DNA from 4 places in the Actinacidiphila sp. ITFR-21 genome. Region 4 is predicted to be linked to each of the others. Evidence: riboswitches for the same ligand, from Rfam matches in the RefSeq annotation. Region 4 holds a riboswitch; each other region holds the start of a gene.
What was found. Region 4 has a riboswitch for cyclic di-AMP ahead of RLT57_RS10040 (transglycosylase family protein). Riboswitches for the same ligand answer to the same signal wherever they lie in the genome.
Positions count from the first base shown of each region.

Region 1 (3,200 bases), 2.0 Mb from region 4:
ACCACAACCGACCGGTGTCCGACGGGTGACCCGCCCGTATGCGTATCCGCTCTGACCGGTCACCCGGTCACCCGGCCGCACGGCCGCCTGATCACCCGGACCCCGCTCACCCGGCCGCCGGCCACCCGCTCACCCGGTGACGGCACCCCGGCCCGGCCGGGGCAGGGCGCGGGGACGACGGCTGCGGGCCGGTTACGCGATGCGGCGGGCCGCGGCGAACGGCATCCAGCTCATCGGGGCGATCTCCACGACCGCGCCGGTGTGCGGGGCGTGCACCACCTCGCCGTTGCCGAGGTAGATGCCGACGTGGCTGATGCCGGAGTAGAAGAAGACCAGGTCGCCGGGGCGCAGGTCCGACTCGGAGACGGCCGTGCCGTCCGTCACCTGGTCCCAGGTGGTGCGGCCGATGGTGATGCCGGCCGCGCGGTAGGCGGCCTGGGTCAGGCCGGAGCAGTCGTACGCGTTGGGCCCGGTGCCACCGGAGACGTACGGCTTGCCGCGCTGCGACAGGGCGAACTGGAGGGCCGCGGCGGCGCGCCCGGAAGCGGGGCCGCTGTAGGTACTGACCGCCGACGAGGAGGACGAGGAGGACGAGGAGGAGGCCGACGCGAACGTGGTGGACTTCGGCGGCCTGCTCAGCGCGGCCAGCTTCGCCCGCTGCTCGGCGTTGAGGCTGTTCAGCAGCTTCTGGGCGGTGGCCAGCTTCGCCGAGACGTTCTTCTTCTGGGCGGCAAGCTTCTTCTGCGCGTCGGTCAGCGCCTTCAGGCTCGCGGTGGCCTGGGACCGCTGGATGTTCGCCTGCTCCTGCTGGACCTGGAAGGTCTTGAGTGCCTGCTCCTGGGTGGCCGAGACCCGGTCCATCATGTGGGTCTGCTCCAGGAACGACTCCGGGCTGGACGACAGCAGCAGCTGGGTGCTCGCGCCCATGCCGCCCTCGCGGTACTGGGCGGTGGCGAACTGCCCCAGCACCCGGCGGGTCTCGTTCATCTTCTGGGTCTTCTGCGCGACCTGCGTCAGCAGCAGGTTGGCCTTGGCCCGCTGCGTGTCGGTCTTCTCCTTGGCCTGGTCGTACTGCTGCGTCGCCACCTCGGCCTGCTGGTTGAGGGTGTCGATCTGCTTCTTGACCTCGCTGATCGAGGGCTTGGCGGGCGCCGGGGCGGCGCTCGCGCTCTCGCTCAGCAGGGTGACGGACGCCAGGGCCGCCGCCGTCACTCCCACCGCGGCGCGCGGGGCGGCCGAGGCGAGTATGCGGGTACGCGGCTTGCGGTGCGACGCCAAGGAGGCGCTCCTTCCATGGGCCGCCGACCGGGTTAGCTGACGGGTTCGGGCGGGAAGTCGCCCTACGGTCCGGACACCTGTGCGGGTATCCGTCCCGATTCACCCCAGTTGGTGCGTGGGTCCCCGGCTCCGGCCGAGGCCGGATTGAGCGGAGGCGACGCGCTGCCGGCACTTTCACCGACGGAAAGCAGGCCGCCTAGCGGGACACCGTAACCAAGTTCTGCACCACTTGGGAAGATTGGATCGCAATGTGACCGAAATCGCTTTGTGACCTTACCGGTTGCGGTCGTCGCGACCGGCCCGACCGGTCACCTCAATACGGGCGGACCCCGGCGTAAAACGGCATTTCGGTGATCGGGGCGATCTTGACGACCGTGCCGGTGTGCGGGGCGTGGATCATCTCGCCGCCGCCGATGTAGAGGCCGACGTGGCTGACGTCGCTGTAGAAGAAGATCAGGTCCCCCGGCTGGAGGTTCGCCTCCGAGACCCGGGTGCCGACGTCGACCTGGTCGTAGGTGGTCCGCGGCAGCGACACCCCGGCAGCCTTGTACGCCGCCTGCGTCAGGCCGGAGCAGTCGAACGAGTCCGGTCCCGTCGCCCCCCACACGTACGGTTTGCCCAGCTGCTGGTGCGCGAAGGCGATGGCCTGCTCGGCGACCGAGGAGTTCACCGGCGTCGTCGGCGCGTCCGCGCCCTTCGTAGCGACCGCCTCGGCCGCCGCCTCCCGCGCGGCCTCCTCCTTCGCCGCTAGCGCCTTCGCCTTCGCCTCCGCCTCGGCCTCCTGCCGGGCCCGCAGCGCCGCCAGCCGTGCCTTCTCCTGCGCGGTCAGGCTGTTGAGCAGGTGCTGCGCGGCGCCCAGCTTCCGCTGCACGGCCGCCTTCGCCGCCTTCAGCTCCGCCTGCTGCGCGGTGAGCGCGGCCAGGCTGCCGGCCGCCGCCATCCGCTGCCGGGCCGCGTCGGCCTGCTGCACCCGGAACGTCGCCACGGCCCCCTTCTGCCGCTCGGCCATCACACCGGTCAGGTGCACCTGGTCCAGCAGCGCCTGCGGGTCGGCCGAGAACAGATAGCGGCTGGCGGTGTCGCCGCCGTCCCGGTACTGCGCGGCGGCGTACATCCCGAGCACCCGGCGGGACTCGTTGAGCGCCTGCGTCTTCCTGGCGGCCTGGGCCAGCAGCTTGTTGACGGTGGCGCTCTGCCGGTCCGTCTTCTCCTTGGTGCCGTTGTAGTGCTCGGTGGCGACCTCGGCCTGGTGGAGCAGGGCGTCCACCTTCGCCTGCACCGCCGCGACGGACGGCTGCGCGGGTTTGCCGGGCGCCGGGGCGGCGCCCGCGCTCTCGGCCAGCAGCGTCACGGTGGCCAGCGCCGCCGTCGTGAGCCCCACGGCCGCCCGCGGGCCGGAGGAGCCGAGTATCGCGGTACGGGCCTTACGGTGTGTCGCCATGGCGGGCGGACTCCTTCCGGGCGCTCTGCCTGGTGCGGCACCGTAGCCAAAGCGCGGGGCCGCTGGGAAGGGGCGTGTCCGATAGGCCCGATACCTTTTCGTCATATCGCGCCGAGCGGTCCGGCCGTCACGGAGGGTCGCGACGGCGCCACCGCCGGGCCGCCGCGGAGGTGACGGCCGCAGGCCCGGCCGGAGACGTGCGGGCGCGGCTCGGGGAAGGGGGCCGTGCGTGTCGGCGGGGGCGCCCAGGGTCCGTCGGGTGGGTCTTCGCGGCGTCGCGGGCCCCGGTACGGCGCGCCTGCCGCGTTCCCGCCGGTCGACGACACACCACGCCGCCTCCCTCCCCGGCTGTGCCCGCGCGCGTTTCGGACCCCGCTCCTCGACCCGCGGAGATCCACCCGACAGGCCCTAGACTCGGGAAGCGATGAGCAGCCTCTTTGACGACAACTTCCTGGCCGGTCTCGAAGCGGTCCACGGCCCC
Region 1 covers NZ_CP134605.1:4,241,855-4,245,054, forward strand. The annotation lists gene RLT57_RS18715 (C40 family peptidase) at 193-1,278, opposite strand; cyclic di-AMP (ydaO/yuaA leader) riboswitch at 1,284-1,439, opposite strand; gene RLT57_RS18720 (NlpC/P60 family protein) at 1,592-2,719, opposite strand; gene pcrA (DNA helicase PcrA) at 3,144-3,200, shown strand, end outside.
Region 1: linked by a shared signal. The riboswitch ahead of RLT57_RS18715 (C40 family peptidase) and the one ahead of RLT57_RS10040 (transglycosylase family protein) in region 4 are both predicted to bind cyclic di-AMP.

Region 2 (3,200 bases), 570 kb from region 4:
TACCGGACAGCCCTCCCCGCTGACCGCCGACCGAACGTCCAGCAGGTGGAACTGCGGGGGCTCTGTCTCAGTCCCCTGGCATAGTCGCCGGTATGGAGACCGATCCCTTCTGGACTCTCATAGCGGACTGCCGGCGCCGGGGGCTCAGCGGCGACCAGCGCGACGCATGGCTCCGCGACGCGCTCCTCCGCCTCCCGCCGCCGGACGTGATCGCGTTCCAGGCGTGCCTGGAGCAGGTCACCGGCGAGGCGTGCACCTGGAACCTGTGGGCCGCCGCCGACCGCGTCTTCGGCGGGTGGTGCTCCGACGACACCTTCTGCCACTTCCAGTTCTGGATGGTGGGCCTCGGCCGCCCGGTCTTCGAGGCCGCCCTCACCGACGCCGACGTGCTCGCCTACGCGCCCGAGGTGCTGCGCCTGTCCGGCTGCCCCCGCGCGGCCTGGACGGACGACGCCTGGCCCCAGTGGGAGTCCCTCGGCTACCTCGCGCCCTCGGCCTACGAGGAGCTCGTCGGCGGCTTCGACGACTGCGGCGACGCCTTCTACGCCGACGTCCGCGCCCTGCGCGGCACCCCCGCCCGCAACCCGCCGGGTCTCACCCCGGCCGGGAGCCGCTGGTCGGTGCTCGACGAGGCCGAGTCTGCGCGCCGGCTGCCGCGGCTGACCGCGATGTTCCCGCTCGGCTCCGGCTCGGTCGGTCAGCCGCCGTTGACCAGGCGGACGTAGCCGGTCCAGTCCCAGGCCGGGCCGGGGTCGGTGTGGTCGGCGCCGGGGACCTCGTGGTGGCCGATGATGTGGTCGCGGTCCTTGGGGATGCCGTACCTGTCGCAGAGGGCGGCGGTCAGGCGCGCGGAGGAGCGGTACAGCGCGGTGGTGAAGTACGAGGGGTCGTCGACCCAGCCCTCGTGCTCGATGCCGACGCTGCGGGTGTTGTAGTCCCAGTTGCCCGCGTGCCAGGCGATGTCGTGCTCGCGCACGCACTGGTCGATCGCGCCGTCGGCGGAGCGGACGACGTAGTGCGCGGTGGCGGCGTGCGCGGGGTCCTGGAAGAGGCGGACGGTGTCGGCGAAGGTCTCCTGGGTCACGTGGATCACCACCAGTTCGACCGGGTAGGCCGAAGGGCGGTCCGAGGCGGTGTAGTTGGCGGTGCTGGCCGGGGCCCAGGCGGCGCCGGGCCAGTCGACCGCCGGATCCGCGTCCGCGCTGCCTTCGCCGCCCCAGAGCGCGCCAGTGAGGACCGCGCCGCCGGCGGCGCCGAGGGCGAGGCCGCCGCGCAGGAGCGAGCGGCGGGCCGGGTGCGCCGGCCCGGTGGGGGCGGGCCGCTCCCCGGCGGGCTCCCCGGGGGCCTCCGGTCGTACGGTCATCGCTGCCGCCTCCCTCGCCGTACCGTTCGTCGATATCTGCTCACTCAGTGTAGCCGACCAGTGGTGTGCGCATAACAACTGACACACGCTCACGTCACTGCTGGGTGACACCGTGCGTCGTGTTCATCCCTGATGGGTAGCTGGTGTCCGATTGATGATCGCCGCCAACTCTCCGATTCCGCTTGGAAAACCTGCCTGGCTCTATTAACGTTTGATAACGCAGCGCGGTCGTCACCACCGCCGTAAGAGGCGGCACCGTGCGCTTGCCGAATCCCGTCCGCGGGAACCGGGGACCCAACATCTGGGGTGAATCGGGCAGCGACCAGGCCCGTAGGAGACCTTCCTGCTCCGAACCCGTCAGCTAACCCGGTAGGCGAGAGGGAAGGAAAGGAGTGCGCCCGCCGTGGCGTCGAACCAGCCTGCCTACGCACCTGCCCGGCCCGAGGCCGAACCGGCCCGGGAGTGGGACGAGTTCCCCGCTGAGTTCTCCGGCGGCCTTCCCGCCCGCCTGACCGACTCCGCGGGCCTTCCCGACCGCTTCCCCGCCGGCGAGCCGGCCGCCCGGGACCCGCGCGGCGCGCCGCAGCCGCTCCCCCTTCCGCTCCCCGCCGCCGTGCCCGTGCCCCGGCAGCGGAACCTGTCCCGCGGGTCCGCGGTCCTCGGCATGGCGGCGATGGCCGCGGTCGGCGCGGGCGGGGTGGCCACGGCGGTCGCGGCGCCCGACGGCGCCGTGACGGCGCCGATCTCCGTACCGGACGCGCTGCCCGCCGCGGCCGCGGCCCCCGACGCCGCGGCGGTCGCCGCGCAGCCCGCCGCCGAGCCGCAAACCCCCGCGCAGCACGCGGCCCGGGTGCCCGACCCCGGCGAGGCACTGCTCAACCGCGTCGTCGGCGAGGCCACCCAGGCCCGCGAGGCCGTCGCCCGCGCCGAGCGCGAGGCCGCCGAGCGGGCCGCAGCCGAACAGGCCGCCCGCGCCGCGGCCGCGCGGAAGGTCCGCGAGCAGGCCGCCGCGGCGAAGGCCGCGGCCGAGGCCAAGGCGAAGGCCGACGCGGAAGCCGCCGCCCAGGCCGAGGCCGACCGGCTCACCCGCCTGGCCGCCTCCTACCTCAAGCCGGTCAGCTGCTACACCCTCACCGCCGGCTACGGCGAGACCGACCCCTGGGGCAACATCCACGTCGGCCAGGACTTCGACGCCCCGACCGGCACCCCGGTGCACGCCGTCCACGGCGGCACGGTCAGCTCGGCCGGCTGGGCGGGTTCCTACGGCTACCGGGTCGTGGTCACCCTCGATGACGCCACCGAGGTGTGGTACTGCCACCTCTCGACGATGGTCGTCACCGCCGGCCCGGTCACCACCGGCGACACGATCGGCCGCGTGGGCGCGACCGGGAACGTCCCGAACCCCCATCTCCACCTGGAGGTACGGCCCGGCGGCGGCGACGCGGTGGACCCGCTGCCGTGGCTGGGACAGCACGGGGTCGAGGTCTGACGGTCCGCGGGGCCGCTGGCCGCGGGGCCGGGCCGGTGCCTGCGCTGGCCGCGGGGCATGGGCCGCGGGGCGCGGGGCGCGGGGCGCGGGGCATTGCGCCAGAGCAGTGGGCGCTGAGCCGCCGCCGGCACTGCTTTGCCCAGTGACCCGGTGGACCGGGCGGCGCGAGCCGGGCGGCGTGGCGCCGGCGGCGGCGGTCGCGTCAGCCGTACGGGCGGTGGTACGGAGCCGGGCGCGTCAGCCGTACGGAGCCGGGCGCCCCGGTGTTGGGGGACGCGCAACCGGCGTACGTACCGGCACTCGTTGCCGCCCACCCCCGTAACGTCCGCCCGCGGAGCGCCCCCGCAC
Region 2 covers NZ_CP134605.1:2,835,286-2,838,485, reverse strand. The annotation lists gene RLT57_RS12370 (DUF4240 domain-containing protein) at 93-725, shown strand; gene RLT57_RS12365 (N-acetylmuramoyl-L-alanine amidase) at 698-1,363, opposite strand; cyclic di-AMP (ydaO/yuaA leader) riboswitch at 1,618-1,754, shown strand; gene RLT57_RS12360 (M23 family metallopeptidase) at 1,767-2,852, shown strand; gene RLT57_RS12355 (hypothetical protein) at 3,200-3,200, opposite strand, start outside.
Region 2: linked by a shared signal. The riboswitch ahead of RLT57_RS12360 (M23 family metallopeptidase) and the one ahead of RLT57_RS10040 (transglycosylase family protein) in region 4 are both predicted to bind cyclic di-AMP.

Region 3 (3,200 bases), 3.3 Mb from region 4:
TGGATTGCCCGGTCCCGCTTTTCAGGATTTACGGGAGCCGCAATTCTACGACCTTGTATACGGTGCGTTTGTTAAGCGCGGCGGCGCGCTGCGTTTACGGGATGTTTCAGGATCCTCACCGCGGCGGCCCTCTCCACGTGCACGGCGGCCAGTCGGCGGGCCCGCTCGGCGTCCCCGCGGGCGATCGCGTCGACTATCCCGGCGTGCTCCTCCCACGACTCCACCGCACGCGTGCTGCCGCCGTCCCCGTACACCCAGGCGATCTTGTGCCGCAGCTGGGTGAGCAGCGCGGCAAGCGTCGAGCTGGCCGACGCCTGCGCCAGCGTCTCGTGGAACCAGCCGTCCAGCGACGGGAGGTCGGACAGCTGCCCCTGCACGGCACGCTCCTGGCCGAGCCGGACCAGTCCGCGCAGCACCTTCAGATGCGCCTCGGTGCGGCGCTGGGCGGCGCGGGCGGCGCCCAGCGGTTCCAGCAGTCCGCGGATCTCCAGCAGGTCGGCGGCCTCCTGCTCGGTCGGCTCGGCGACCGAGGCCCCCGCGTGCCGGCGGGTCCTGACGAACCCCTCCGACTCCAGGGTGCGCAGCGCCTCGCGCACCGGCACCCGTGAGACGCCGTAGCGCTGCGCGAGCAGCTCCTCGGTCAGCCGGCTGCCCGGCGGGAAGAAGCCGCCGACGATGTCGTCGCGGATGGCCGTACACACCACCTGGGCCGAGATCCGGCGCCCCGCGCCGTCCGCCCCGTTCACATCCGGCTCCGCATCGCAGACTCCGTTTCCTTCCCCGTATTGTGCCGGACTCTATTCCAGCACACCCGGAAATGGGAAAGCACCCCTGGAATTCTTTGTTTGTTTTTGGACAGGAGGGGTGCTATCGGACGGCCGGGAGCGTCCGGAGACGGCCGAAGACGTCCGAGCGCCCCGGCGCGGCGGACCGGGACGCTCGGATCCGGCGGTACGGGGCGGTGCGGCCGGTTCAGCCGGTACGGACAGGTTCGGACAGGTTCGGACAGGTTCGGACTGTCGCGGACGGACTCGGACGGACTCGGACGGACTCGGACGGGTCCGAACTGGCCCGGCCGGGCTCAGATGACGACGCCGTGCGAGGCCAGGTACGCGACCGGGTCGATGTCGGACCCGTAGTCGGGGGTGGTGCGCACCTCGAAGTGCAGGTGGGGGCCGGTGACGTTGCCGGTGGCGCCGGAAATGCCTATCTCCTGGCCCTCGGTCACCGTCTGCCCCGCGGACACCAGCGGCTCGGTGAGGTGGCCGTACAGCGTGTACTTGCCGTCGGCGTGCTTGATGATCACGTCGTTGCCGTAGGCGCCGTCGGCGCCCGCGGAGACCACCGTGCCGACGGCGACCGCGTGCACGGGCGTGCCGGAGTCGACCAGGAAGTCCACGCCGGTGTGCGAGCCGCTGGACCACAGCGAGCCGGAGGCCTGGTAGCCGGTGCCGACGGAGGCGTCGCCGACCGGCTCCATCCAGCCGGTGGCGGTGCTGCCGGCCGTGCCGCCGCCGGTACCGGAGGCGGACGCGGCGGGCAGTGCGGTCCGGGTCTGCGACCGGCTCGCGGCGGGCTGTTGCGCGGCCCGCGCGGTGGGCGCCTTCGCCGCGGCTGCCGCCTCGGCCCTGGCGGCTGCCCCGGCCTTCGCGGCCGCCTTGGCCTTGGTTGCCGCCTTCGCCTTCGCCTCGGCCCTGGCCGAGGCCAGGGCCTGCCGGACCCTGGCCGTCGCGGCGGCCTTCGCCTTCGCGGTGTCGGCGGCCTTGTACTGGCCCTGCTCCTGCGTGGTGAGAGTGCGGACCAGGGCGGCGGTGTGCGCGTTCAGGGCCCGGGTGAACGCGGCGGGCTGCGCCGCGGCCTCGGGGGCCGCCCCCGGGGAGGCCATCGCGGTGGCGCCGATGGCGCCACCGGTGGCCAGTACGGCGACGCCCGCCAGGGTGGCGGCGGTGCGGACCGGGTGGGTGCGGCGGTGCTTCCCGCTGTGCGCGGGCAGGACTTTGAACGCCATGAGGAGGCGTCGCTCCTTTCCTTCCTTCTCGCCTACCGGGTTAGCTGACGGGTTCGGAGCAGGAAGGTCTCCTACGGGGCATCCGCCCGGGCGGGCGGGTGGCCGCGATTCACCCCAGGGACGTGGGTCCCCGGCTCCCCCTCACGGGGGACTCGGCGATGTACGGGTGCGCCCGGTCGGACCGGGCGCCGCTGCCGTCCACGGGCAACGTGCGCCGACGCTAACCGCGCGGTCAGCCGTACACCAAACAGATCAGCCGATATGTAGCGCACGCCACACACCGCCCGGCGGGGCGCAAAACGCCCGGAACCCCGGTGCCTGTGGGGCGACCGGGGTTCCGGGCGGAGGAGGGGGCGGCTGCGCCGCCGGGTTCAGCCGACCACGGTCAGCGGGCCGATGCCCAGCTCGCGGACAGGCTCGGCGATGGTGGCGGCGTCACCCACCAGGACCACCACCAGCCGGTCTAGCGGGAAGGCGCTGACCACCGCGGCGGTCGCCTCCACGGTGCCGGTGGCGGCCAGCCGGGCGTACAGCTCGGCCTGGTAGGTGTCGGGCAGCTCCTGCTCGACCTGGTCGGCCAGGGTGTCGGCGACGGCCGCGGCGGTCTCGTAGCGCAGGGGCGCGACCCCGACCAGGTTCTGCACCGCGACGTCCCGCTCCTCCTCGGTGAGGCCGCCCTCGGCGAGGGTGCGGATCACCTGCCAGGCGTCCGCGAGCGCCGGGCCGGTGACCTCGGTGGCCACCGAGCCGCTGATCCCCAGCAGCGCGGCGCCGGTGCCGTCCGCGGACGTCAGCAGCACCTGCGCGAAGGCCCGCACCCCGTAGGTGTAGCCCTTCTCCTCGCGCAGCACCCGGTCCAGCCGGGAGGTCAGCGTCCCGCCCAGGCAGTAGGTGCCGAGCACCTGCGCCGCCCAGACCGGGTCCTGGCGGTCCGGGCCGGTACGGCCGACCAGCAGCTGGGTCTGCACCGCGCCGGGCCGGTCGACGACCACCACCCGGGCGGTGTCGTCGGAGGTGATCGCCGGGCGCGGACGCGGCTCGGCCTTGTCCCCGGTCCAGCGGCCGAGGGTGTCGGTCAGCAGCGCCGGCAGGTCGATGCCGGTGAAGTCCCCGACGACCACGGCGGTGGTGGTCGACGGCCGCACGTGCGCCTCGTAGAACGCCCGGACCGCGGGCGCGTCGATGCCGCGGA
Region 3 covers NZ_CP134605.1:5,522,626-5,525,825, reverse strand. The annotation lists gene RLT57_RS24720 (GntR family transcriptional regulator) at 72-746, opposite strand; gene RLT57_RS24715 (M23 family metallopeptidase) at 1,082-2,008, opposite strand; cyclic di-AMP (ydaO/yuaA leader) riboswitch at 2,024-2,176, opposite strand; gene RLT57_RS24710 (M16 family metallopeptidase) at 2,380-3,200, opposite strand, start outside.
Region 3: linked by a shared signal. The riboswitch ahead of RLT57_RS24715 (M23 family metallopeptidase) and the one ahead of RLT57_RS10040 (transglycosylase family protein) in region 4 are both predicted to bind cyclic di-AMP.

Region 4 (3,200 bases):
TGGCCGAGAGGATGCTCACCGAACTCGGCCCGAACGCCTGGCCGGGCTGCGAGGAGGGCACCGGCCTGCTCCAGGACCCCGCGACACCCGACCCGGGCTCCTCCCCCTCCCCCCAGCCCGCCCCGGCCCAGCCCGGCGAGCACCCGCCCGCCACGACGCCGCCCACGCCGCCCTCGGGGGCCGCCACGGACCCCGCGACGCCCCCGGTGGCGCCGACCGCCCCGGCCACCCCCGGCGCCCCCTCGACGGCCGCACCGGGCGACCCGGGCGACGGCGGCACCGGCCCGAGCGCCCCGCCGGTCACGCCCGCCGTCCCGGCGGCGCCGACGGCCCCCGCCGGCACCACGCCGCCGCCCGGCCTCCCGGACCCCGGGGGCGCCGCCACGCTGGCCCCCACGGACCCGACGGGCGCCCTGCCGACCGCGCCGGACGCGGGCAGCGGAGCCGGCAGGCACGCGAAGCCGTACAGCCCCACCGACGAGGAGCTGGCCGCCCGCGACCAGGCCACCCGGACCCAGGTCTTCTCGGTGACCGACACGGACTCCGCCGCACCGTCCGGCCCCGCATCCACCGATACCGCCAACAAAGGTGAGGATCCGGGCACTTCACCCGCCGGTCGGTACACCGTGGGCGCCGGCGACTCGCTCTCGGGAATCGCCACCGCCCAGCACGTCGACGGCGGCTGGCGGCAGCTCTACCAGGCCAACCGGCAGTCGATCGGCGAGGACCCGAACCTCATCAAACCCGGACAGATCCTCAATCTTGGCTGAGAAAGCGGCGGTTGACGGCTGGCCGACAAACCGGACGTACCGCCCGTCCCTTCCGGTCGAAGATGTGACAAGCCTCTCTTCGGCCGCTGTGACCGCCCGCTTGCAGGCCGCTGATATCGGACGCCGTGACCTGCGGCTTCGTCGACCGGCCGAGTGGGCGGGCTCAGTTGGCGACCCGATCCGGGATGTTTGTCCTATCCGCCCACCTGTGCTTAACGTTCTGTCGCTCGCCACAGCGGGCCCCGTTGGGCAGAACGCCGAGTCCTGCCGCCGTCCGACGGGAACAGCCGACGCGAAAGCGCCGCAGGCAGGAGCGGGGGACCCAAGGTCTTCCGCCGGACCCGGCCCGTACGCCGCCCGCAGCACCGGACAGCACACCACGCTGCGCAACGTACGCACGGCCGGGACCGGCTTGGGGTGAAGCCGAGATGGCCGTATGAGCAGGACGCGGCCCGGCCGGGCAACTCACGCCCGAACCCGACAGCTGACCTCGCAGGCGTCGGTGAGGACACAAACATCATGGGTAAGCACCGTCGTGCCTCCAAGCTCGTCCGACTCGCCTCGTTCGCCGGAGTCGCCGGCACCGCGATCGCCATTCCGCTGATCGGCGCCACCTCGTCCTCCGCCGCCTCCGTCGCCACCTGGGACGCGGTCGCGCAGTGCGAGTCCGGCGGCAACTGGTCCATCAACACCGGCAACGGCTACTACGGCGGCCTGCAGTTCTCGCAGTCCAGCTGGGAGGCGGCCGGCGGCCTGCAGTACGCCCCGCGCGCCGACCTGGCCACCAAGGACCAGCAGATAGCCGTCGCCGAGAAGCTGCTCGCCATCCAGGGTCCGGGCGCGTGGTCCTGCGCCTCGGCCGGCGGCCTGACCGCCGGCGGCCCGGCGCCCGACATCAACACCGGTGGCGGCTCGTCGTCTTCGACGTCCTCCTCCTCGTCCTCCTCGTCCTCTTCGTCCTCCTCGTCGTCGGCGTCCAGTACCACCAAGGCCGCGCCGGCCCCGGCGAAGAAGACCCACAAGGCCGCCACCCACCACCGGGCGGCCACCCACACCGTGGTGCGCAAGGGCGACGGCGAGTACACCGTCGTCCGCGGCGACTCCCTCTCCGGCATCGCCGCCGCGCACGGCGTGGACGGCGGATGGAAGAAGCTGTACGAGCTCAACCGCGACATCGTGCACGACGCCGACCTCATCTACCCGGGCCAGCACCTGCACCTGAGCTGAGCCGGGCGCCGGTCCCCGAACGGCCGAGCCGGTCCGGCCGAACTGCGGACGGACGGCGGTCGAAGCCTCCTGACCATTCCGGCCGGGCACGCCCTCCCCCTGGCGTGCCCGGCCGGGGCATTCCGTTCCAGCCGCCGGGCCGAGCGCCGGTCCCGGCCCTGAAGCCGGTTAGGCTCGTCCCGACATAGACGAGAAGACTTCGAAGACACCGCAGAAGGAGACAACGTGCCGTCCATCGACGTCGTCGTAGCCCGGGAAATCCTCGACTCGCGAGGCAACCCCACTGTCGAGGTCGAGGTCGGCCTCGACGACGGCAGCACCGGCCGTGCCGCGGTCCCCTCCGGCGCCTCCACCGGCGCTTACGAGGCCCTGGAACTCCGCGACGGTGACAAGAACCGCTACCAGGGCAAGGGCGTCGAGAAGGCCGTCCTCGCCGTGATCGAGCAGATCGGTCCGGAGCTGGTCGGCTACGACGCCACCGAGCAGCGGCTGATCGACCAGGCGATGTTCGACCTGGACGCCACTCCCGACAAGTCCTCGCTCGGCGCCAACGCCATCCTCGGCGTCTCGCTGGCCGTCGCCCACGCCGCCTCCGAGGCGTCCGACCTGCCGCTGTTCCGCTACCTCGGCGGCCCGAACGCGCACGTGCTGCCGGTCCCGATGATGAACATCCTCAACGGCGGCTCGCACGCCGACTCCAACGTGGACATCCAGGAGTTCATGATCGCGCCCATCGGCGCCGAGTCCTTCTCCGAGGCGTTGCGCTGGGGCGCCGAGGTCTACCACACCCTCAAGGGCGTGCTGAAGTCCCGCGGCCTGTCCACCGGCCTCGGCGACGAGGGCGGCTTCGCGCCGAACCTGGAGTCCAACCGGGCCGCCCTCGACCTCATCGTCGAGGCCATCAAGCAGGCCGGCTACGTCCCCGGCCAGGACATCGCGCTCGCGCTGGACGCCGCAGCCTCGGAGTTCTACAAGGACGGCAAGTACCAGTTCGAGGGCGGGGAGAAGTCCGCCGCCCAGATGACCGAGTACTACGAGGAGCTGGTGGCCGCCTACCCGCTGGTCTCCATCGAGGACCCGCTGTTCGAGGACGACTGGGCGGGCTGGAAGGTCCTCACCGACCGGCTGGGCGCAAAGGTGCAGATCGTCGGCGACGACCTGTTCGTCACCAACCCCGAGCGCCTGCAGAAGGGCATCGACACC
Region 4 covers NZ_CP134605.1:2,263,915-2,267,114, reverse strand. The annotation lists gene RLT57_RS10045 (transglycosylase family protein) at 1-770, shown strand, start outside; cyclic di-AMP (ydaO/yuaA leader) riboswitch at 1,141-1,284, shown strand; gene RLT57_RS10040 (transglycosylase family protein) at 1,290-1,997, shown strand; gene eno (phosphopyruvate hydratase) at 2,223-3,200, shown strand, end outside.